One region of the Leclercia sp. W6 genome, then DNA from elsewhere that is predicted to be linked to it. Evidence: predicted binding sites of a transcription regulator. Region 1 holds the regulator's gene; each other region holds the start of a gene.

Region 1 (7,925 bases):
GACTTCATTAACCGCCTCAGCCACTACTATTGCGAGATCAACGTCCTGCATCCGTTCCGCATCGGCAACGGTATTGTTCAGCGCATCTTCTTTGAGCAGCTGGCGATCCATGCGGGCTATCAGCTTGACTGGCGCGGTATAGACCCGGAAGAGTGGGCGCAGGCCAACCAGAGCGGTGCGATGGGGGATCTGAGCGCGTTGAACGCAATCTTCAGTAAAGTGGTAAGCGAAGCCGGGGAAACTGAGTAGAATAGGGCGGCCATTTTTTCAGGAGCCGCCATGATTCTGCTGATTGATAACTACGATTCCTTCACCTGGAACCTCTACCAGTATTTTTGCGAGCTGGGGGCGGAGGTGGTGGTCCGGCGCAACGACGCACTCTCTCTGGAGGATGTCGCTGCGCTCAATCCGCAAAAAATCGTTATCTCCCCCGGCCCCTGCACCCCGGATGAGTCCGGCATCTCGCTGGCGGTGATCCAGCGCTATGCCGGTAAAGTGCCGATTCTGGGCGTCTGCCTCGGGCATCAGGCCATCGCCCAGGTCTTTGGTGCCACCATTGTGCGGGCGGCGAAAGTGATGCACGGCAAAACCTCCCCGGTGACGCACAACGGCGCCGGGGTGTTCTGCGGTCTTAATAACCCCCTTACCGTCACCCGCTATCACTCCCTTATCATCGATCCGCCCACCTTACCCGACTGCTTTGAGGTGACCGCCTGGAGCGAAACGCAGGAGATCATGGGTATCCGTCACCGTGAATGGGATTTGGAAGGGGTGCAGTTCCACCCTGAAAGCATTCTCAGCGAACAGGGCCACCAGCTGCTGGCTAATTTCCTCAATCGTTGATTTTTAGTTGCCATGAAGTGATTTTTTAAGCATATTTCGTGATTATATTTTCACTTCTGCTTTTTGCTTAAAAAAGGGTGGGGTTACATGGCAACTGAACAATCTGCAATTACGCGCGCAACATTCGATGAAGTGATACTGCCAATTTATGCACCGGCTGAGTTTATCCCGGTGAAGGGGAAAGGCAGTCGCGTCTGGGATCAACAGGGCAAAGAGTACATTGATTTTGCGGGCGGCATTGCGGTGACGGCGTTAGGTCACTGCCACCCGGCGCTGGTCGAGGCGCTCAAAACTCAGGGCGAAACCCTGTGGCACACCAGCAACGTTTTCACCAACGAACCGGCGCTGCGCCTGGGCCGCAAAATCATCGACGCCACCTTTGCCGAGCGTGTGCTGTTTATGAACTCCGGCACCGAAGCCAACGAAACCGCTTTTAAGCTGGCCCGCTATTACGCCTCCACCCGCCACAGCCCGTTTAAAACCAAAATTATCGCCTTCCACAATGCGTTTCATGGCCGTTCGCTGTTTACCGTAACCGTGGGCGGTCAGCCAAAATATTCCGATGGTTTTGGCCCGAAACCGGCCGACATCATCCACGTGCCGTTTAACGATCTGCATGCGGTAAAAGCGGTGATGGACGATCACACCTGCGCGGTGGTAGTTGAGCCGATCCAGGGTGAAGGCGGCGTGATGGCGGCAACGCCAGAATTCCTGCAGGGGCTGCGCGATCTGTGCGATCAGCACCAGGCCCTGCTGGTCTTTGACGAAGTGCAGAGCGGCATGGGCCGTACCGGGGATCTGTTTGCCTACATGCACTATGGCGTGACGCCGGACATCCTGACCAGCGCTAAAGCGCTCGGCGGCGGCTTCCCGGTGAGCGCGGTTCTCACCACCCAGGATATCGCCTCGGCATTCCACGTGGGCTCTCACGGCTCGACCTACGGCGGCAACCCGCTGGCGTGCGCGGTTGCCGGGGCGGCGTTCGATATCATCAATACCCCGGACGTGCTGAGCGGCGTCAATACAAAGCGCGAGCAGTTTGTGAAGCATCTTCAGCAGATCGATGCGCAGTACGATGTCTTCAGCGATATCCGTGGCATGGGGCTGTTGATTGGCGCCGAACTGAAGCCGCAATACAAAGGCCGGGCGCGCGATTTCCTCTACGCCGCCGCCAGTGAAGGGGCGATGGTGCTCAACGCCGGGCCGGACGTGATGCGCTTTGCGCCATCGCTGCTGGTGGAAAGCGCGGATATCGAAGAGGGGATGACCCGCTTTGCGCAGGCGGTGAAGCGGGTGATTCAGGGATAAGTGAGATGCCGGGTGGCGCTGCGCTTACCCGGCCTACAAGTCCGTAGGCCCGTGCAAGCGTAGCGCCGCCGGGCAAATGCTAGTACGGCCTCCGCTTCAGTCGCCGTATCAACCAGATGCCATGATGCGGACGCTGGCGCCACGCCACCGACGAAATGGTGTGCATGGTGTTCAAATGCCCCAGGGTGCGCTGCAGATGTTGTTCCAGCGTGCTCATGGGGCCTTGCGTCAGGGTCTCTGGCGCTTCCAGAATATTGCTGTCCCCACTCTCACCCGGCTCGTCATACTCCAGACGCTGCTGACAGCGCTGGAGGGCGATTTCACACGACTGCAAATAACGCTGCGCCAGGTCTGGCGTCAGCATCGTATGCTCCCGCGCCAGGGTCGTCATTGCGTTGATATGCTCCACGATAAACTGGCTGTGCGTCACCCAGAGTTTCATATCCGCCAGATATGCCGAATTGAAGCCTGGCTCCTGCATCGCCTGGTTGAGGGAGTTGAACAGCGCATTGTGCGCCTGATTGACCTTCATGCGCTGCCAGGCCAGCGGCGTGGGTTGCGGATCGTCGCTGAGGATCAGGCGGATGGCTTCCTGATCGGCCTCCAGCGCGTCGTGAGCGTTCTGCCGCAGCAATCCGCTCTGCCACTGCGGCCACAGCCAGACCATGCCGCCAAAGGCAATCAGGCAGCCAATCAGCGTATCGGCCAACCGGGCGATAATAAACTGCTCACCGTTGAGCGTAATCAGTTGCAGGCTGTACACCGCGGTCAGCGTAAAGCCCACGGTCGCCCAGCCGTAGCTCTTGCGAATGATCAGGTAGCTTACCAGCGTCACCAGCAGCATCCCCGCCAGGGTATAGCCTTCCGGGACGTGTAAGTGCAGGGTGATCCCCGCAATAATCAGCCCCGCCATCGTGCCGCCCGCCCGGTGGAGGATGCGCACCCGCGTGGCGCTGTAGCCGTTTTGCGTCACCAGCAGCACGGTCATTAAGATCCAGTAAGGCTTAGGCAGGTGCAGCGCCATCCCCATCAGGCTGGCGATACTCAGCATCACGCTGATACGGGCCGCATTGCGCAGGGCGGCAGACTTCAGCGACAGATAGCTTCTCAGGGCGGGGATCAGCGGCAGGCGTTTCTGCTTGTCTGCCATCAGGTCGCGGGGGTAGAGCGGGCGCTGAGTGCGGAGCACACGGGCAATACGGCTGAAGTGCCAGGCGCAGAACTGGCCCACCGGGTTATCCGGATGCTGGCGGGCGATTTTCTCCAGCGCGCCGAGCTGCTTGTCCATAGTGAAACGGGTGGGGTAGCGATGATAGAGAATGTCGTCAGCCAACACCCGTAGCCGGGCGGCGACGGTCTGTGCGTTCCAGCGGATCACCGCTTCGGCGTGACTGCGCTCCACCAGCTTTTGCACCTCCTGCGGATGATGCAGGCTGACGGAGATATGCTCCTGCAGATCCAGCCCCACCTGGAAGGTACGCAGCAGACGTTTGTATTCATGATTCCTGTTTGCCGCCAGCATATGCAGCTGCTGGTAGCACTGACTAATCAGGTCCACCACCTTCTGCTGGCGTGCCAGCAGCGGCGGCAGTGATTTTTCCGGGTCGGTATGCTGGGTCAGCAGGGTGTATTTCGCTTCGCAGTAATCGGCCAGCTGGCGGTAGAGCACGCTCAGGGATTCACGCAGCGGCTGCTCCCGCCACAGCCAGAACCAGAACCAGTTAAACAGACCGTACCAGAGTGTCCCCAGGGCGTAGATCAGCAGCGGCGCCCAGATCGGCATATTTCCCGCCAGACTGAGGGTAAAGATGGCCGCAATCAGCGAGGCGGGCAGCAGGCGGGCGTGCAGAGCGCTGATCTCCGCCGTGACCCCTAACGTCATCGCCAGGGCAGTCAGAATGAGGGGCAGCGGAATATCGCGCGCCAGCAGCAATTGCACGGCAAGACTACAGCCGGCAAACAAGCAGCCGCCAATCATCAGGCGTTTAAAAAAGCGTTTATGGGGCGTGTCGAGACCCGCAATGTTGCAGCAGGCGGGAACGAGAGAAAACAGAAGGCCGTATTGCAGGTAACCGAGAACTAAACCCACAGCCACAGGGAGACACAGCACCAGGGTTTGCCGCAGTGCGTAGTTAACTTCCGGGTGGTAAATGAGCCTGCGCCACATGGGTGAGAGAGACAAAAACGGCGTGTCATCGTGCGATGCCACGCCGTCTGAGCGGAATTAACGTGTTCCGTAAACCACGATGGTTTTACCGTGGGCGGAAATCAGATTCTGATCTTCCAGCATTTTCAAAATACGGCCCACTGTCTCACGGGAGCAACCGACGATCTGACCAATTTCCTGACGGGTAATTTTAATTTGCATACCGTCCGGGTGGGTCATGGCGTCTGGCTGTTTCGCCAGGTTCAGCAGCGTCTGAGCGATACGGCCCGTTACGTCCAGGAAGGCGAGGTTGCCCACTTTCTCGGAAGTAACCTGCAGACGGCGAGCCATCTGCGAAGAGAGGCGCATCAGGATATCCGGGTTAACCTGGATCAGCTGGCGGAACTTTTTATAAGAGATCTCAGCCACTTCACACGCGGTTTTCGCACGGACCCAGGCGCTACGCTCCTGACCTTCTTCAAACAGGCCCAGTTCACCGATAAAGTCTCCCTGATTCAGGTAAGAGAGGATCATCTCTTTGCCTTCTTCATCTTTGATCAGCACTGCCACTGAGCCTTTGACGATGTAATACAACGTTTCCGCTTTTTCACCCTGGTGAATCAGCGTGCTCTTCGATGGGTACTTATGAATGTGGCAATGAGACAAGAACCATTCGAGAGTCGGGTCTGTTTGCGGTTTGCCAAGCACCATGCGCTGTTATCCTCTGTTATAAGCTGGCTCCAGAGTCTGGCTCTGTACCTGTACTCTGGGGTTGCAATCGTATTCTTTCCCCTGCCTGGGGTCTGGCTGTCACACTGATTAGCAGCCTGTAATGTGTGATGTCCTCTGCATACATGTGCAACGTCAATGTATTACTGTAGCATCTCGACTGTTTTAGCATAGCTTTTGCCGCGTGTCTCCTGGTGTCTCGCTTCAGCTTGATGCAGGTCGACTTCCGTTGCCAGAATTGTTACTGGCGCGTAATCTGACAAGAAAAATGCAATCCTGGAGTGAGTTAAAATGCAAGCACGTGTGAAATGGGTTGAAGGTTTAACGTTTCTCGGTGAGTCCGCGTCGGGGCACCAGATTCTGATGGATGGCAACTCCGGTGATAAAGCACCCAGCCCGATGGAAGTGGTTCTGATGGCGGCGGGAGGATGCAGCGCTATCGACGTGGTATCGATTCTGCAAAAAGGGCGTCACGATGTGACCGACTGCGAAGTGAAACTGACCTCAGAGCGTCGGGATGAAGCGCCGCGTCTCTTCACCCATATCAACCTGCATTTCGTGGTGACCGGCAAAGCGCTGAAAGATGCTGCGGTATCCCGCGCGGTGGATCTCTCTGCGGAGAAGTACTGCTCCGTGGCGCTGATGCTGGAGAAAGCGGTCAATATTACCCATTCGTATGAAGTGATCGAGGCGTAAGTCCTGGATCAAACGCCGGGCGGCACTTCGTTTGCCCGGCCTACAGAACCTTGTAGGCCCGGTAAGCGTAGCGCCACCGGGCAACACGCCTCAATCGATCTTCTTCCCTTCCATTAACCGCTGCACCAGCGGCGTCATGATTAACTCCATCGCCAGCCCCATCTTCCCGCCCGGCACCACCAGCGTATTGATGTGTGAAATAAACGAACCCTGCAGCATCGCCAGCAGCCAGGGGTAATCGATATTGTCCAGATTGCGGAAATGGATCACCACAAAGCTCTCATCCAGCGACGGGATGCCTTTAGCGGCAAAGGGGTTAGAGGTGTCCACGGTCGGGACGCGCTGGAAGTTAATATGGGTGCGGGAAAACTGCGGCGTCAGGAAGTTGATGTAATCCTCCATGGAGCGAACCACCGAATCCATCACCGCCTCGCGGGAATGGCCGCGCTCGCTGGTATCCCGCGTCAGCTTCTGGATCCACTCCAGGTTTACAATGGGTACGACGCCCACCAGCAGATCGACATGGCGCGCCACGTCATGGTGCGGCGTAACGACCCCGCCGTGCAGACCTTCATAAAACAGCACATCCGTGGGTTCTGGCAGCGGCTGCCAGGGAGTGAAAGTGCCCGGAACCTGGTTCCAGGGTACCGCCTCGTCATAGGTATGCAGGTATTTGCGCGACTGGCCAGTGCCGCTTCGACCGTACTCTGCAAAGGTCTGCTCCAGCAGGCCAAAGTCGTTAGCATCGGGGCCAAAGTAGCTGATATGTTTGCCTAAATCACGGGCCTTGCGGATGGCCATATCCATCTCAGGGCGGGTGTAGCGGTGAAAGCTGTCGCCTTCCACTTCCGCGGCACGCAGATGCAGTTGCGAGAAGATCTTACGAAAGGCGAGGCTGGTGGTGGTGGTACCCGCACCACTCGATCCTGTGACGGCGATAACCGGATGTCTGGCGGACATAGCAACTCCCTGAGTGGAAAGATGTCGCGGTTAACCGCGAAATTGATTGCGAGGCATGATGTTGACGGTTTCGTGCAGCTCGGACCATACGACCAGCACCTCACCGCTTTGCAGCTGGCGCCTGACGTCAGCGACCTTCTGCTCAAGCGAACGTTCCTCTTCACCATAATCGGTGCCTTCGCGTAACACAAAACTTTCAATCAGATTATCCAGCGTTTCGGGAGCCAGATCTTGCCAGGGAATAATCATGTTTATTTTTCCAGATAGGGGGTCAGCCAGTCCGGGATACGTGTCTCCAGCCACATCTGTGGTCGGCGCAGCGTTCCGCTGATAAAGCCCACGTGTCCGCCATGTTCGGTCAGCTGATACTGTACGTTTGCCGGTAAATGTTCCGGCGCCGGAATCGAATGATGATCCATAAACGGATCGTCTTTCGCATGAATGATCAGCGTAGGCCGGGTGATTTGATTCAGCAATGGCATGGCGCTGCACTGACGATAGTAGTCAATCGCATCGGCAAAACCGTGAATTTTCGCGGTGATCAGATCGTCAAATTCACGAATGCGCCGCATGCGCTTGAGCTGCTCGAGGTTTATCGGCAGCGAGCCCGGATAGGCCTTCAGTTTACGTGAGGCGTTGCCTTTCAGCAGGTTAAGCAGGTAGCGCTGATACACGCGCGAAAAGCCCTTATCCATATGATAGCTGCACTGTTCCAGCATAAACGGGGCAGAGACGATGACGGCGGCATCCAGCGGGATCGTGTCCCCCTCTTTCGCCAGCAGGCAGGCGAGCATGTTTCCCCCCAGCGAATAGCCCACCGCAGCGGTGGGGGCCGGGCCGTGAGTCTCCGCCAGCCAGCGCAGGAACCAGGTGCCATCTTCTGTTTCGCCGGAGTGATAGATGCGTTTCTGGCGATTGGGTTCGCCGCTACAGCCTCTGAAATGCATCACCACGCCCAGCCAGCCGCGCGCTTTTGCCGCCTGAATCAGGCCGTGAGCATAGGGGCTGTGCAGGCTGCCCTCCAGACCATGAAAGACCACCAGCCGGGGTTTGTGCTGTGCCTTAGAGGGATCTTCACTCCATGCCAGATCCACAAAGTCATCATCCGGCAGGTCGAGTCGCTGCCAGACGGGAGTAAAAAGCACTTTACGGCGGATGAGACGCGGCAGCATGGTTTGCAGATGGCGGTTCGACAGGCCCCGCATAGGGACAAAGGTCGCGCTCTCGTCGGGCGTAAAGTTAA
Region 2 (7,925 bases), 500 kb from region 1:
CTTTACCTGCGATAAACGCAGCACCGCCGTTAGAGAACTGAACGATTACCGGTGCTTTAACTTTTGCTGCTGCTTCCAGTACGGCGTTGATAGAGTCGGTACCGACGCAGTTAACTGCTGGCAGAGCAAAGTTGTTTTCTTTAGCTACCTGGAACACTTTCTGAACGTCATCACCAGTGATCACGCCAGGTTTTACGAAATCAAAAATTTTAGACATGTTGCGAGTCCTGTATCTTCGGCCTTGGAAAGGGGCGAGCTCTTAAAAGCGCGCTGAAAATTGGGCAGGTTTCCCTGCCCTAAAATGGCTTACTTCTTAGCGCGCTCTTCGAGCATGGCTACTGCTGGCAGAACTTTGCCTTCCACGAATTCGAGGAATGCGCCGCCGCCAGTGGAGATGTAGGAGATCTTGTCGGAAATACCGAACAGATCGATGGCTGCCAGGGTGTCACCGCCGCCAGCAATGGAGAATGCTTCGCTGTCTGCAATCGCGTTAGCCACGATTTCAGTACCTTTACGGAAGTTCGGGAATTCGAACACGCCAACCGGACCGTTCCACAGAATGGTTTTTGCATTCTTCAGGATTTCAGCCAGTTTCTCTGCAGAGGCGTCGCCCAGGTCCAGAATCTGCTCTTCATTTTTGATGTCAGAAACAGATTTCAGCTCTGCGGTTGCGGTTTCAGAGAACTCGGTCGCGACGCGAACGTCAGTTGGAACCGGGATATCGCAGGTGCTCAGCAGACGTTTCGCTTCGTCAACCAGGTCTGCTTCGTACAGGGATTTACCCACGTTGTGGCCCTGGGCAGCAACGAAGGTGTTAGCGATACCACCGCCAACGATCAGCTGGTCAGCGATTTTGGACAGGGAGTCCAGAACGGTCAGTTTGGTGGAAACTTTAGAACCACCAACGATAGCAACCATCGGACGAGCAGGTTCTTTCAGTGCTTTACCCAGCGCATCCAGCTCAGCGGCCAGCAGAGGACCTGCACAAGCGACGTCGGCGAATTTACCGATACCGTGGGTAGAAGCCTGGGCACGGTGAGCGGTACCGAAGGCGTCCATTACGAATACGTCGCACAGTGCAGCGTATTTTTTGGACAGGGTTTCGTCGTCTTTCTTCTCGCCTTTGTTGAAGCGAACGTTTTCCAGAACAACCAGCTCACCTTCAGCAACTTCCACGCCGTCCAGGTAGTCTTTAACCAGACGTACCGGGCTGGACAGTTTGTCTTTCAGGTAATTAACAACCGGCAGCAGAGAGAATTCTTCGTTGTACTCGCCTTCGGTCGGACGACCCAGGTGGGAGGTTACCATCACTTTTGCACCCTGCTTCAGTGCCAGTTCGATGGTTGGCAGTGATGCACGGATACGCGCGTCGCTGGTTACTTTCCCATCTTTAACCGGTACGTTCAGATCCGCACGGATGAAAACGCGTTTACCTGCCAGATCCAGATCGGTCATCTTAATTACAGACATGGTGAATCCTCTCGTTGATTCTTAAAGTTTTGCAGACGCAATACGCGTCTTACCTGAAACCTTGTGCGGCCATGGCTAACGTGGTGTCGAGCATCCTGTTAGCAAAGCCCCATTCATTATCACACCAGACCAGCGTTTTGATCAGGTGCGCCCCACTCACTCGCGTTTGGGTGCCATCAACAATAGCGCTATGCGGATCGTGGTTAAAATCTACTGAGACCAACGGTAATTCCGTATAGTCAACTATACCATGAAATGCTTGCTGTGCCGCCTTTTGCAGCAACAGGTTGACCTCACAGGCTTTTACCGGTTTTTTTACGGTAACACTGAGGTCGATCGCCGTCACGTTGATGGTAGGTACGCGGACGGCGATAGCTTCAAAACGATCTTCAAACTGCGGGAAAATTCGGGTAATACCGGCCGCCAGTTTGGTGTCCACCGGGATAATCGACTGACTCGCCGCGCGAGTGCGTCGCAGGTCCGGGTGGTAAGCGTCAATGACCTGCTGATCGTGCATGGCTGAGTGGATAGTGGTAACCGTACCCGACTCAATGCCGTAGGCATCGTCCAGCAGTTTGATGACCGGAATAATACAGTTGGTGGTACAGGAGGCATTGGAGACAATTCGGTGTTCTGCGTGCAACTCGTGATGGTTGACGCCGTAAACCACCGTGGCATCGAGATCGTTACTGCCAGGATGTGAAAAGAGCACTTTTTTTGCGCCAGCCGCCAGATGGGCTTCGCCGTGCTCGCGGTTGCCGTAGACGCCGGTACAATCGAGAACCACATCTACACCCAGTTCACGCCAGGGTAATGCTTCGATCGTCCGCTCATGAAGCACACGGATCACGTCATCACCGACAAGCAGTTGCTCTCTCTCCTGACGAACGTCCCAGGCAAAGCGTCCATGGCTGGTGTCATATTTCAATAAATGCGCCATGCCTGCGGCATCCGCCAGTTCATTGATGGCCACCACGGTAATTTCCGCCCGGCGTCCGGATTCATATAAAGCACGAACCACGTTACGTCCGATGCGACCGAAACCATTAATCGCTACGCGTACGGTCATAAGTCTCCTGCAAAGCTTTCCCTGACACGAGGTGGCTGACAGAGTAATGCAGCAACGCGCTGAGGGGAATCCTTGCCTGTCACAAACTCCAACTGATTGGTCATTTGTCGAACGTTTAATCGACTGAAACGCTTCAGCCAGAATAAGCGAAACACGGAATAAAGGGAATGACCGTCCAGATCAATAAGCCAGCTATATGACACACATCACATTTTAAGTGGAATAATTTACAGAGGTATTACATCTTTGAGGAATAACATGCACAAAAAAGCCGGGTGACGCTTACGCCTGCCCGGCCTGAATATTTTGTAGGCCCGGCAAGCTACGCGCCGCCGGGCCCAACCGTGATTACAGCAGTTCTTTCGCTTTCGCGACCACGTTCTCAACGGTGAAGCCGAACTCTTCGAACAGCTGCTCAGCTGGCGCAGACTCACCGAAGGTGGTCATGCCAACGATAGCGCCGTTCAGGCCCACGTATTTGAACCAGTAGTCAGCGATACCCGCTTCGATTGCCACACGGGCAGAAACGGCTTTCGGCAGCACGGATTCACGGTAAGCCGCGTCCTGCTTGTCGAAGGCATCGGTAGATGGCATGGAGACCACGCGCGCTTTCACGCCTTCGCCTGCCAGCTGATCCCAGGCGGCAACAGCCAGTTCAACTTCAGAACCGGTTGCGATGAAGATCACCTGCGGCTGACCGTCGCAATCTTTCAGCACGTAACCACCGCGAGCGATGTTCGCCAGCTGCTCTTCGGTACGATCCTGCTGAGCCAGGTTCTGACGGGAGAGGATCAGCGCGGTCGGGCCGTCCTGACGCTCAACGCCATATTTCCACGCTACCGCAGATTCAACCTGGTCACATGGACGCCATGTGGACATGTTCGGGGTCACACGCAGGGAAGCAACCTGCTCAACCGGCTGGTGGGTCGGGCCATCTTCGCCCAGACCGATAGAGTCGTGGGTGTAGACCATCACCTGACGCTGTTTCATCAGCGCAGCCATACGCACCGCGTTACGGGCATATTCCACGAACATCAGGAAGGTGGAGGTGTACGGCAGGAAACCACCGTGCAGGGAGATACCGTTGGCAATCGCGGTCATACCGAACTCACGAACACCGTAATGGATGTAGTTACCGGCAGTATCTTCGTTGATCGCTTTAGAACCAGACCAGATAGTCAGGTTTGATGGCGCCAGGTCAGCGGAGCCGCCGAGGAACTCTGGCAGCAGCGGGCCGAAGGCTTCGATCGCATTCTGGGAGGCTTTACGGCTGGCGATTTTAGCCGGGTTAGCCTGCAGCTTAGCGATGAACTCGTTCGCTTTGGCATCGAAGTCTGCTGGCATGTCACCTTTCATACGACGGGTGAACTCTGCCGCTTCCTGTGGGAAGGCTTTAGCGTAGGCGGCGAATTTCTCATTCCATGCCGCTTCTTTCGCCTGACCGGCTTCTTTGGCATCCCACTGCGCGTAGATTTCAGACGGGATTTCAAACGCAGCGTGTTTCCAGCCCAGTGCTTCACGGGTCAGGGCGATCTCTGCATCACCCAGCGGTGCACCGTGGGAGTCGTGCGTACCGGCTTTGTTCGGAGAACCGAAACCGATGATGGTTTTGCACATCAGCAGGGACGGTTTGTCGGTCACTGCGCGCGCTTCTTCTACTGCACGTTTAATCGCTTCAGCATCGTGACCGTCAACGCCACGCACTACGTGCCAGCCGTAGGCTTCGAAACGTGCTGCGGTGTCGTCAGTGAACCAGCCTTCAATATGGCCGTCGATGGAGATGCCGTTGTCGTCATAGAACGCAACCAGTTTGCCCAGTTTCAGGGTGCCTGCCAGGGAGCACACTTCGTGAGAAATGCCTTCCATCATGCAGCCGTCACCCAGGAATGCATAGGTGAAGTGGTCGACAATGTCATGACCCGGACGGTTGAACTGCGCCGCCAGCGTCTTCTCGGCAATCGCCATACCCACGGCGTTAGCAATACCCTGACCCAGCGGACCGGTCGTGGTTTCAACACCTGCGGTGTAACCCACTTCCGGGTGACCCGGGGTTTTGGAGTGCAGCTGACGGAAGTTTTTCAGCTCTTCGATTGGCAGGTCATAGCCGGTGAGGTGCAGCAGGCTGTAGATCAGCATTGAGCCGTGGCCGTTAGAGAGAACGAAACGGTCGCGGTCAGCCCATGCAGGGTTCTGCGGGTTGTGGTTCAGGAAATCACGCCACAGGACTTCGGCAATGTCAGCCATACCCATAGGGGCACCCGGGTGACCGGACTTAGCTTTTTGTACAGCATCCATGCTCAGCGCACGAATAGCATTGGCAAGCTCTTTACGTGAGGACATTTTGACTCCAGATCGGATGTTGAAGGCCATGCCCGTTTCGGCTTGACGACAGCGCGTTTTGGGCTACGCCAGAAAAAAGTGCCAACAATGTAACCCAAGCGACAAAGCATGTACATGGACCATTCTTTTGCCGCTTAAGAAATCTCTGGAACAGGCTCGCACGTTGCGCAATCTTCTCGCCCGCCTTCGTTTATATTCTTTATAATTGGAGCTGCACCCTCCTCCGGGGCGGCAAAACTTTCAGAATTTATCAAGTTTAACGAGTACGGAAGCAACATAATGAAAATGCGTGCAGTAGTGCTGGCTCTGGGAACGACCCTTCTTCTTAGCGGGTGTCAGAATATGAATTCTGGTGGCCTGCTGAGCTCCGGAGCAGAGGCGTTTCAGGCCTACTCCCTCACCGATGCCCAGGTGAAAACATTAAGCGATGAGGCCTGTAAAGAGATGGACGGTAAAGCGACCATCGCACCGGCAGACAGCACTTACGCTCAGCGTCTGAATAAGATTGCTTCAGCACTTGGCGACAACATTAACGGCCAGCCGGTGAACTACAAGGTTTACATGGCGAAAGACGTTAACGCCTTTGCGATGGCTAACGGCTGCATCCGCGTCTACAGCGGATTAATGGACATGATGAACGACAATGAAGTCGAAGCGGTTATCGGCCATGAAATGGGCCACGTTGCCCTCGGCCATGTGAAGAAAGGGATGCAGGTTGCCCTCGGCACGAACGCTGTTCGCGTGGCGGCGGCCTCTGCGGGTGGCATTGTAGGTAGCCTCTCCCAGTCGCAGCTCGGCGATCTCGGTGAAAAACTGGTTAACTCCCAGTTCTCTCAGCGTCAGGAATCTGAGGCCGATGACTACTCTTACGATCTGTTGCGCAAACGTGGGATTAACCCATCAGGTTTAGCCACCAGCTTCGAAAAACTGGCTCAACAGGAAGCGGGCCGTCAAAGCTCCATGTTTGACGACCACCCTGCCTCCGCAGCGCGTGCGCAGCACATCCGCGATCGCATGGCGGCAGACGGGATTAAATAATGTACCGGGGAGGCGCCCGCGCCTCCGTTGAAAAGCCGGGTGGCGGCTTCGCCTTACCCGGCCTGCTTTGTGCGTAAACGTAGGCCCGGTAAGCGCAGCGCCACCGGGCACACAGCTAGTACAGCGTTTTCTGCGGCGGTCCGGCAAACTTCAGGGCGCCAATCTGCCCCATCCGCACCTCCACTACCGACGGCCCCGGCATCGCCAGCGCCTCCGTCATCACCGCATCAAAATCCTCTGCCCGCTCAACGCTCCACGCCTGCAGGCCAATCGCCTGGGCCAGCAGGGTAAAGTCCGGCGTATGCAGCTCGTTATAATACTGCCGTCCGCCGAAATATTTATCCTGAATGCCACGCATCACGCCGTAACCGCCGTCGTTCATGATCAGCAGCGTCACGTTGGCTTTCTCCTGCGCCAGCGTCGCCAGCTCGCCTAAATTCAGGCTCAGGCCGCCGTCGCCCACCAGCCCCACGACCTTGCGCTGCGGATTGGCAATCGCAGTACCAATCGCCATCGGCAGCCCCATGCCAATCGCCCCGGCCAGAGAGTGAATGTTCATCAGCGGACCGTTGGCGCGGAACAGGCGGCTGCCCCACAGGCTGCCGGAAACGGTGATATCGCGCACCAGCAGGCCGTCCTTCGGCAGCGCTTTCTCAATGGCATCGTTGAGTTTCGCATAGGCACCACACTGCTCGCGCAGACCCTGCTCAGCTTGCTCCACCGCCTGCTGAACCTGCGTATCCCACTGCGCGTTACCCCATTCACGCCCCTGCGCTTTTGCTGCCAGCGCGTTAAGCAGCGCTGAACAATCGGCTACCAGCGTTTTATCCATCAAATAGTTACGGCTTGCAGCCGCCGGGTCGATATCGATCTGCACCCGCGGGTAAGGCAGCTCCAGCGTCCAGGAGCGGGTTTCGTTGCTGCGCAGGCGTGAGCCCGCTACCAGCGTAAAATCACACCGGGCGATCAGCGCCTCCACTGACGGCGAGTTGTGGAAAGCCCGCAGGCTGGCGCGATGGCTGTCCGGCAGCACGCCGCGCGCGTGGGTGCTGGAGATCACGGTGATACCCGCATCCGCCAGTTTTTTCACGGCGTCAGCGCTTTCCAGCGCCCCGCCACCCAGCCACAGCAGCGGCTGTTTCGCCTGCTTCAGCTGCGCCCAAAGCGCATCAACCGTCCCGGCATCTGGCGCTGAAGCTGACGCCGGTTTTACCGGCGCCGTCACCAGCGACAGCGGAATTTTCGCCCCCTGAATATCAATCGGGATTTCCACAGAGACCGGCCCGCACGGCGGCGTCTGTGCCTCCTGAATCGCTTTATGGAGAATCGCTATCGCCTGGTTGGCGTTACTGATGCGATACGCCCGTTTTGAGCTGGCCTTCAGGAAGGTCAACTGGTCGCGGGTTTCGTGAATAAACCCGGTGTCGGCATCCAGCCAGGCTTTTTCCACCTGTCCGGTTAAATGCAGCAGCGGCGTGCAGGCATTCATTGCTTCCACCAGCGCGCCTACCGCGTTACCTGCCCCTGCCCCGGTACTGGTCAGCGCCACGCCGAGGCCGGAAAAACGCCCGTGGGCATCGGCCATGGTGACGGAACCGGCTTCGCCGCGCGCGGGCACAAAGCGGATATTGCCGCGCTGCCCTACCGCATCGGCGATCGGCAGGTTGTGAATGGAGATGACGCCGTAGATGGCCTCAACCTGATACTGCTCCAGCGTTCTGGCGATGGCGTCGCCGACGGTTATCATTTCGCTCATTGCTCACCCTTTCTCAGTCGCACCAGTGGTTGACGCTGTTACCCGTCGCCAGATAAATGCTCTTTTGTTGCATCCAGGCTTTCAGCCCCTGAATGCCCTTTTCGCGGCCCAGACCGCTCTCTTTAAAGCCCCCGAACGGGGTCGAAATCGCAAAGACCTTGTAGGTGTTGATCCACACCGTGCCCGCCTCAAGCTGCTCGCTTAAGCGCAGCGCGCGTCCGGTATCCCGCGTCCAGATCCCGGCAGCCAGAC
Region 3 (7,925 bases), 1.3 Mb from region 1:
CATTGTGGGCGCCATCATCTGGGCGCTGATATTCACTACCTTAGGCTACGTGGGCGGTGAAGTGCTGGAGCCCTGGCTGCACGCGCTGGACCAGCACCTGCGCCACTGGATCTGGCTGATTGTGGTGCTGGTGCTGGTTTTCGTGGTGCGCTGGTGGCTGAAACGCCGGGATCGCAGCTAAGGATTACTGCTCCGGTTTAAACTGTGGATTGCCCAGCATAAAGCCGCCATCGACGATAAATGACTGTCCGGTGGCGTAGCTGGCGTCGGTGTCACATAGCCAGGCGACCAGGCTGGCAATCTCTTTGGTATGCCCCGGCCTTGCCAGTGGAATGTTGGGCATGGAGCCGGGCTTCACTTCGCTGTCGTCCATGTCATTCATCGGCGTGGCAATGGCCCCCGGCGCCACGGCGTTCACCAGAATGTTATGGTGAACCAGCTCCATCGCCATCGACTTGGTCAGGCCGCCGAGGGCGTGTTTGGCTGAGGTGTAAGCGCTGGCCTCCGGCAGCGGCGTATGTTCATGCACCGAGGTGATATTGACGATACGTCCCCCCTCCCCCTGCTTTACCATCTGCCGGGCGGCGATCTGCGAACAGAGAAATGCCCCATCCACATCGACGCTAAAAATGGATCGCCACTGGTCATATTCCATCTCAAGAAACGGCGCTTTGGTCATCGCCCCGGCGTTATTGACCAGCACGTCAAGACGGCCAAAACGTTCAATCAACGTCTCGATGGCTTTCGCCCCGTCCGGCAACTGGCTGAGATCCAGATGGATGGCCTCTGCCCGCCGCCCGCGCGCCTCGATCTCGCGGCAGGTTTTCATCGCCCCTTCTTCATCCGAGTGCCAGGTCACGCCAATATCAAACCCACGCTCCGCCAGCATCAGCGCTGTGGTTTTGCCGATCCCCGAATCTGATGCCGTTACAATAGCCACACGATTGGTTGAACCCATACTCACCTCCAGAAAAGAAGACAAAGAAGTAAGTATAGTGACTTCTCATTTTTCACCCGTGCTTATAGCCGCCACCCAGCGCGGAGGTGAGTTGCAGGGTAGCATCGATGTACTGTCCCTGCAGCGTCAGCCCGGCGAGTTGTTCCTGCAGGGCGGGGATTCTGGCTTCGCTGACGCGCGAGCCTGCGATAATCCCGGCGTTGAAACGCGCCTGCGCCAGAGCCACTACCCGAGCCGCATCGGCTTCGACGCGCTGCTGATGTTTATTTTTCTCCATCAGCGTCTCAACGTTGCTTGCGCAGCGGGTCACCTGATTGACCGCCTCCACCACCGCTTTGTTGTAGTGAGCAATCGACAGATTGCTTTGCGCCTGGGCAATATCAAGATTCGCATTCAGGCGACCGCTGTCAAAAATGGGCAGGGTCAGACCGGCAGTGACGCCCATCTGCTGTGCCGAGGAGCGGAACAGATCGCTTAAGTGCAGCGCATCCTGTTGCAGGAAGGCCATCAGGTTCACGTCAGGATAGAAGGCCGCTTTCGCCGCATCCACCTCATGCAGGGAGGCTTCGATATACCAGTGCGCCTCCTGTAAATCTGGGCGACGAGCCAGTAATTCATAGCCCAGGGTCGACGGCAGGTTGCTCTCCACTGTTGGCAAGGCGTGCGGGGTCAGCGTCACCGTTGGGGAGTTGGTAAGCGCCGCCAGACGCGCCTCAATGGCTTTCATTTTGCCCTTCACTTCCGCCAGCCGTTCATCCGTTTTACTGGCGTTAATGTCGGTTTCCACCCCTTCTACAGAAGAGGTGATGCCATGCTGGTACAGCTCCCGGTCGGTACCGATAATATTGAGCTGCTCCTGTTTAATGGCGGCTAAGAGATGCCCGATGGCCGCCTGGGTTTGCCAGTCCCAGTAAAGACGCGCCACGCTGCTGGCAAGCAGTTGACGGGTCTGCTGCAGCTCCGCCTGTTGTGCGTTGACCTTCCCGATGCGGGCTTCAACCTGGGCGCGGTTTTTACCCCACAGATCCAGATCCCAGCCGGCGGTCAGGCCGAAGGTGCCGTTGGTGTACCAGGGGCCGGTGGTTCCAGCCGCCGGATCGGTTATCGCGAAGGGCCCCATCAGCCCTTCGGCTGACATTTTCTGGCGCTCTGCGTCGGCAGAGAAATTAACATCCGGGCCATCGGCAGCCATTGCCATTTTGGCCTGCGCTTCGGCAAGGGCGATGCGCTGACGGGCAAGGGTCATATCCGGCGCATCGGCCAGGGCTTTGGTAATCAGCGTATTTAATTCTGGATCGTGAAAATCTTCCCACCAGCTCTCTTTTGGCCACTCTCCGGCAGCCAGGCCGGTATCAATTTTCGCGGCGGGGATCTGTTGATTCAGCGAGGTTGCGGTATCGTGGCCCGGGGCGCAGGCAACAAGAAGCAGGGAGAGAGGCAAGCAGCAGAAATAAAAAATCGAACGATTCATGACGTTATTCACCAAAAAAAGAAGGGGGGCAAAATACGCCCGCTTCGCCTCCTTTGTTTAGGAATCGGTGGCAATCCACAATTTGTCATACCTTTACATATCCAGTAAAAACCCGGATACGCATCCCGTTTGCACACGTTGACCGTGTCGTTCGGCGCCACAATGCGCGCCGCAAAAACGTGATGCTGACCGTGCTGCTATTTCGCCTGAATCACCCGGGCAATATCCGCCGAGCTTTGCAGAGTACGGATCTCCTGAAACAGCGCCAGGGCTTCGTCATACTCTTTGCGCAGATAGCTTAGCCACTGCTTGATACGCGCCACATGATACAGGCCGGTGTCGCCCTGCTTTTCGAGGCGGGAGTACTTCTTCAGCAGCGTCACCACCTCCGGCCACGGCATACGCGGCTCGTTGTATTTAATCACCCGGCTGAGGTTTGGCACGTTGAGCGCCCCGCGCCCGATCATAATGGCATTGCAGCCGGTCTCCTGCATGCAGGCCAGCGCGCTCTCGCGATCCCAGATTTCGCCGTTGGCCACCACCGGGATAGTCAGCCGCTTGCGTATCTCGCCGATGGCCTGCCAGTTAATGCGCTCGGTTTTGTAACCATCTTCTTTGGTGCGGCCATGAACCACCAGCTCGCTGGCGCCCGCCTGCTGTACCGCATCGGCAATTTCAAACTGCCTGTCGCCGCTGTCCCAACCGAGGCGAACCTTTACCGTCACCGGCAGATGGGAGGGCACCGCCTCGCGCATCGCTTTCGCGCCGCGGTAGATCAGCTCAGGATCTTTCAGCAGCGTGGCGCCACCGCCGCTGCCGTTAACCATTTTTGACGGACAGCCGCAGTTCAGATCCACGCCCCAGGAGCCCAGCTCGACGGCGCGGGCGGCGTTTTCCGCCAGCCACTCGGGATATTGTCCCAGTAGTTGGATCCGCACCAGGGTGCCGGAGGGGGTGCGGCTCTGGTGATGCAGTTCCGGGCAGAGTCTGTAAAACGATTTTACCGGCAACAACATATCCACCACCCGCAGGAACTCGGTGATGCAATGGTCATAATCGTTAACGTCGGTCAGCAGCTCACGCACCAGCGAATCGAGCACGCCTTCCATCGGTGCCAGTAATACACGCATATCAGTATCCGTAAAAAAAGAGGCGCTATGGTATCTGCTCTGTGTAATGGTGGAAAGCCCTGTTTAAGGGCTCATGGAACCGGGCTGATTTATAATGTTTTTACCCTTCTGGCTGGGGGAATGCCCGAGGTTCCGAATGGGAATGTCTGGTATGCTCAAAAGTCATGATGTGATCCGTAGCACGTTTCCGGTTTTAATTGTATGATGAATGCGTTCCATTAAGGGCTTCCACCATGAATAAAACACTGATCGTTATCTGGCAATACCTGCGCGCCTTCATCCTGATTTATGCCTGCCTCTATGCAGGTATCTTTCTCGCCTCCCTGCTGCCGATCACCATTCCCGGCAGTATTATCGGCATGCTGATCCTGTTTGTGCTGCTTGCGCTGCAAATCCTTCCGGCAAACTGGGTCAAGCCAGGCTGCTCGATACTGATCCGCTATATGGCCCTTCTGTTCGTCCCCATCGGTGTGGGCGTGATGCAGTATTACGATCTGCTGAGCGCGCAGTTTGGCCCGATCTTCGTCTCCTGCACCATCAGTACGCTGGTGGTGTTTTTAGTGGTGAGCTGGAGCACCCATCTGGCACATGGGGAGCGTAAAGTGATTGGACAGAAAGGACAGAAAAAATGATGGCTAATATCTGGTGGTCGCTGCCGCTCACCGTGGCAGTCTTCTTCGCCGCACGTAAGCTGGCGGTGCGCCTGAAGTTCCCGCTGCTTAATCCCCTGCTGGTGGCGATGGTCGTGATCATCCCTTTCCTGCTGTTAACCGGCATCCCTTACGATCACTATTTCCAGGGCAGCAAAGTCCTCAACGATCTGCTCCAGCCTGCGGTGGTCGCGCTGGCGTTTCCGCTGTATGAACAGCTGCACCAGATCCGCGCCCGCTGGAAGTCGATTATTACCATCTGCCTGGTGGGTAGCGTGGTGGCGATGATCACCGGCACCTCGGTGGCGTTGCTGATGGGGGCAACACCGGAAATTGCCGCCTCCATTCTGCCTAAATCGGTCACCACCCCGATTGCCATGGCGGTGGGCGGCAGTCTCGGCGGCATCCCGGCGATCAGCGCCGTGTGCGTCATTTATGTCGGTATTCTGGGTGCGGTATTAGGCCATACGCTGCTGAACGCCATGCGCATCCGCACCAAATCTGCCCGTGGTCTGGCGATGGGCACCGCCTCACACGCCCTCGGCACCGCCCGCTGTGCGGAGCTGGATTACCAGGAAGGTGCCTTCAGTTCGCTGGCGCTGGTGATCTGCGGGATTTTGACCTCGCTCATCGCCCCGTTCCTGTTCCCGATCATTCTGGCGGTGGTGGGCTAAAATTTGCGACGCGTCGCGCATTTTTAATCTGATTTTCATAAGTTGCACACATAATGAGATCTAAATCACATATAAAGCCCCAGCGGCTCCGTACACTACCGATCCATTAACCTTTATGAGGCAACGCCATGCATCCACGTTTTCAATCAGCTTTTGCCGAGCTAGCAGAGAATTTGCAGTCAGCCCTGGCCCCGGTTCTGGCGGATGCACACTTCCCCGCCCTGCTGACGGCTGAACAGGTCGCCGCACTGAAACGTGCCACGGATCTGGATGATGACGCACTGGCCTTTGCGCTTCTGCCGCTGGCGGCGGCCTGCGCCCGCGCTGACCTTTCCCATTTCAACGTCGGCGCCATTGCCCGCGGCGTGAGCGGCACCTGGTACTTCGGTGGCAATATGGAGTTTCTCGGCGCCACCATGCAGCAGACCGTGCATGCGGAACAGAGCGCCATCAGCCACGCCTGGCTGCGTGGTGAAAAATCCCTGCAAGCGATCACCGTCAACTACACCCCGTGCGGCCACTGCCGTCAGTTTATGAACGAGCTTAACAGCGGTTTACAGCTGCGCATCAACCTGCCGGGCCGTGCCCAGCATACCCTGGCGGATTACCTGCCGGATGCGTTCGGACCGAAAGATCTTGAGATCAAATCGCTGCTGATGGACGAGCAGGACCACGGTTATGCCGTGAGCGGAGATGAACTGACCCAGGCTGCTATTCTTGCCGCCAATAAAGCACACGCGCCATACAGCAACGCGCCGAGCGGCGTGGCGCTGGAGTGTCGTGACGGGCGAATCTTTACCGGCAGCTATGCCGAGAATGCCGCCTTTAACCCGACGCTGCCGCCGTTACAGGGTGCGCTGAACCTGCTCAGCCTTAACGGTTACGACTACCCGGATATCCAGCGCGCCATTCTGGCGGAAAAAGCCGATGCACCGCTGATCCAGTGGGATGCTACCGCGGCCACGCTGCGTGCACTGGGTTGTAGCAACATTGATCGTGTCCTGCTGGGCTAAGCGTATGATGCGGGCAGCCATGCCCGCACAACTGATGAAAATCCCCTCAATTAAATCGCCCTTTCTTGCGCTTACCAGACGGGTAAAGTAGCCTGAGTGAAATTTCACCTTTGGTAAGAGTCATCTGTATGTTAAAGCGCGTGTTTTACAGCCTGGTTGTCCTGATCGGCATCGTGCTGTTGACTGCGCTGGGCCTCGACCGCTGGATGAGCTGGAAAACGGCTCCTTATATCTTTGATGACCTTCAGGATCTGCCCTACCGGCAGGTCGGCGTGGTGCTGGGCACCGCCAAGTATTACCGCACCGGGGTGATCAACCAGTATTACCGTTACCGCATTCAGGGAGCGCTCAACGCCTATAACAGTGGCAAAGTGAATTATCTGCTGCTGAGCGGTGACAATGCGCTCCAGAGCTATAACGAGCCGGTCACCATGCGTAAGGATTTGATTGCCGCAGGGGTTGATCCAGCCGATATCGTGCTCGACTATGCCGGTTTCAGAACCCTCGATTCGATTGTTCGCACCCGTAAGGTGTTTGATACCAACGATTTCATCATCATCACGCAACGCTTCCACTGCGAACGCGCGCTGTTTATCGCCCTGCATATGGGCATTCAGGCCCAGTGCTATGCCGTCCCGTCACCAAAAGATATGCTCACCGTGCGGGTACGCGAGTTTGGCGCACGCCTGGGGGCGCTGGCGGATCTCTACATCTTTAAACGCGAACCACGCTTCTTAGGCCCGCTGGTGCCAATCCCGACGATGACAGAAGTCCCGGCCGATGCCCAGGGTTATCCGGCGGTCACCCCAGAACAGCTGCTTGAGATGCAGAAGAAGAAGTAACCCCCGCCGGGTGGCGGCTTCGCCTTACCCGGCCTACAAAACCAAGAACCAAAAAACAAAAACCAAAATTCAGCGATGAAGAAATTCAAAGGCAAATAAAAGGCTTACAGCGGCTGTCTGGTCCGGCTGAAAATCGCCGAAGCGTTTCCGGAAGGCCGGGGCGAGGCGCATGGACGCGCCGAGAGGGCATAGCCTGCAGGGATGCAGGCTGGTGCCCGACCCGAAAGCCTGAAGGAATAAGCTGAGGGCATCGCGAAGCGGCGATTTTCTTGCCGGGAGCCGGGATTGTTAAGGGGGCGGCGATAGCCCCCTTAACACGTTCACCGGTGACGCGTTGAACAGAGAAGCAGCGAACGCAAGGTGAACGGAATACCCATAGCCGCCGCATGTTCTCCTTACCTCTCTCCCTCAGTGAGAGGGACATAAAAAAACCCGCACAAGGCGGGTTTTTTATTAGCAGCTATCTTACTTCTTACGCGCGTACTTCAGGGAGTCCAGCGCAACGGCGAAGATAATGATCGCACCCTTGATAATGTACTGCCAGTACGGGTTGACGCCGATATAGGTCAGACCGTAGTTGATAACGGTGAAGATGATCACACCGGTGACCACACCCAGCACGGTACCCACACCACCACTAAACGACACGCCACCCACAACGCACGCGGCAATCGCATCCAGCTCATACATAAAGCCGAGGTTGTTGGTGGCAGAGCCGATACGGCCCGCTTCCAGCAAACCACCGAACGCATAGAACACGCCGGACAGGGCATAGATAACCAACAGGTTCAGCGCCACGTTAACACCAGAGACTTTCGCCGCTTCCGGGTTACCCCCGATAGCAAAGATGTTCTTACCGAAGCGGGTTTTGTTCCACAGCACCCAGACGAACGCCACGGCAATCAGCGCGTAGAAGGTGATGTAGGAGAGGCGGAAACTGCCCATCGCGATAAAGCCCTGCGTAAAGGTCGAGAATCCACTGTCGAAACCGGAAATCGGTGATGCGCCCACAAAGTCGTAGTACAGGGAGTTGATACCGTAAACGATGATCATTGTACCCAGGGTGGTGATAAACGGCGTTACGTTCAGGTACGCAATGATGATGCCGTTAATCAGACCGATGACCGCGCCAATAGCACAGACAATCAGGATCACCAGGAAAATGGGCATGGTTGCCATTTCCGGGA

What was found. Region 1 encodes CRP, which controls carbon source genes, mostly activating them, when cyclic AMP is high. Its sites were predicted from a motif close to ATGTGANNNNNNTCACAT; they were not measured.
Region 2: epd (erythrose-4-phosphate dehydrogenase) is a predicted target of CRP. The motif match lies at 2,734-2,751, and genes of this name have one in related genera.
Region 3: cdd (cytidine deaminase) is a predicted target of CRP. The motif match lies at 4,937-4,954, and genes of this name have one in related genera.

What each region holds. Positions count from the first base shown of each region.
Region 1 is NZ_CP031104.1:4,079,496-4,087,420, forward strand. Features, by position in the region: gene DVA43_RS19890 (putative adenosine monophosphate-protein transferase Fic) at 1-249, shown strand, start outside; gene pabA (aminodeoxychorismate synthase component 2) at 280-843, shown strand; gene DVA43_RS19900 (aspartate aminotransferase family protein) at 931-2,151, shown strand; gene DVA43_RS19905 (YccS/YhfK family putative transporter) at 2,231-4,318, opposite strand; gene crp (cAMP-activated global transcriptional regulator CRP) at 4,376-5,008, opposite strand; gene DVA43_RS19915 (OsmC family protein) at 5,318-5,722, shown strand; gene DVA43_RS19920 (phosphoribulokinase) at 5,813-6,682, opposite strand; gene DVA43_RS19925 (YheU family protein) at 6,713-6,931, opposite strand; gene DVA43_RS19930 (hydrolase) at 6,934-7,925, opposite strand, start outside.
Region 2 is NZ_CP031104.1:4,584,004-4,591,928, reverse strand. Features, by position in the region: gene fbaA (class II fructose-bisphosphate aldolase) at 1-217, opposite strand, end outside; gene pgk (phosphoglycerate kinase) at 307-1,470, opposite strand; gene epd (erythrose-4-phosphate dehydrogenase) at 1,520-2,539, opposite strand; gene tkt (transketolase) at 2,888-4,879, opposite strand; gene DVA43_RS22605 (M48 family metallopeptidase) at 5,159-5,917, shown strand; gene DVA43_RS22595 (thiamine pyrophosphate-binding protein) at 6,033-7,673, opposite strand; gene DVA43_RS22590 (aldehyde dehydrogenase) at 7,687-7,925, opposite strand, start outside.
Region 3 is NZ_CP031104.1:458,552-466,476, reverse strand. Features, by position in the region: gene DVA43_RS02265 (DedA family protein) at 1-181, shown strand, start outside; gene DVA43_RS02260 (SDR family oxidoreductase) at 185-958, opposite strand; gene mdtQ (multidrug resistance outer membrane protein MdtQ) at 1,011-2,429, opposite strand; gene dusC (tRNA dihydrouridine(16) synthase DusC) at 2,627-3,559, opposite strand; gene DVA43_RS02245 (CidA/LrgA family protein) at 3,793-4,191, shown strand; gene DVA43_RS02240 (CidB/LrgB family autolysis modulator) at 4,188-4,883, shown strand; gene cdd (cytidine deaminase) at 5,012-5,896, shown strand; gene sanA (outer membrane permeability protein SanA) at 6,025-6,738, shown strand; gene mglC (galactose/methyl galactoside ABC transporter permease MglC) at 7,204-7,925, opposite strand, start outside.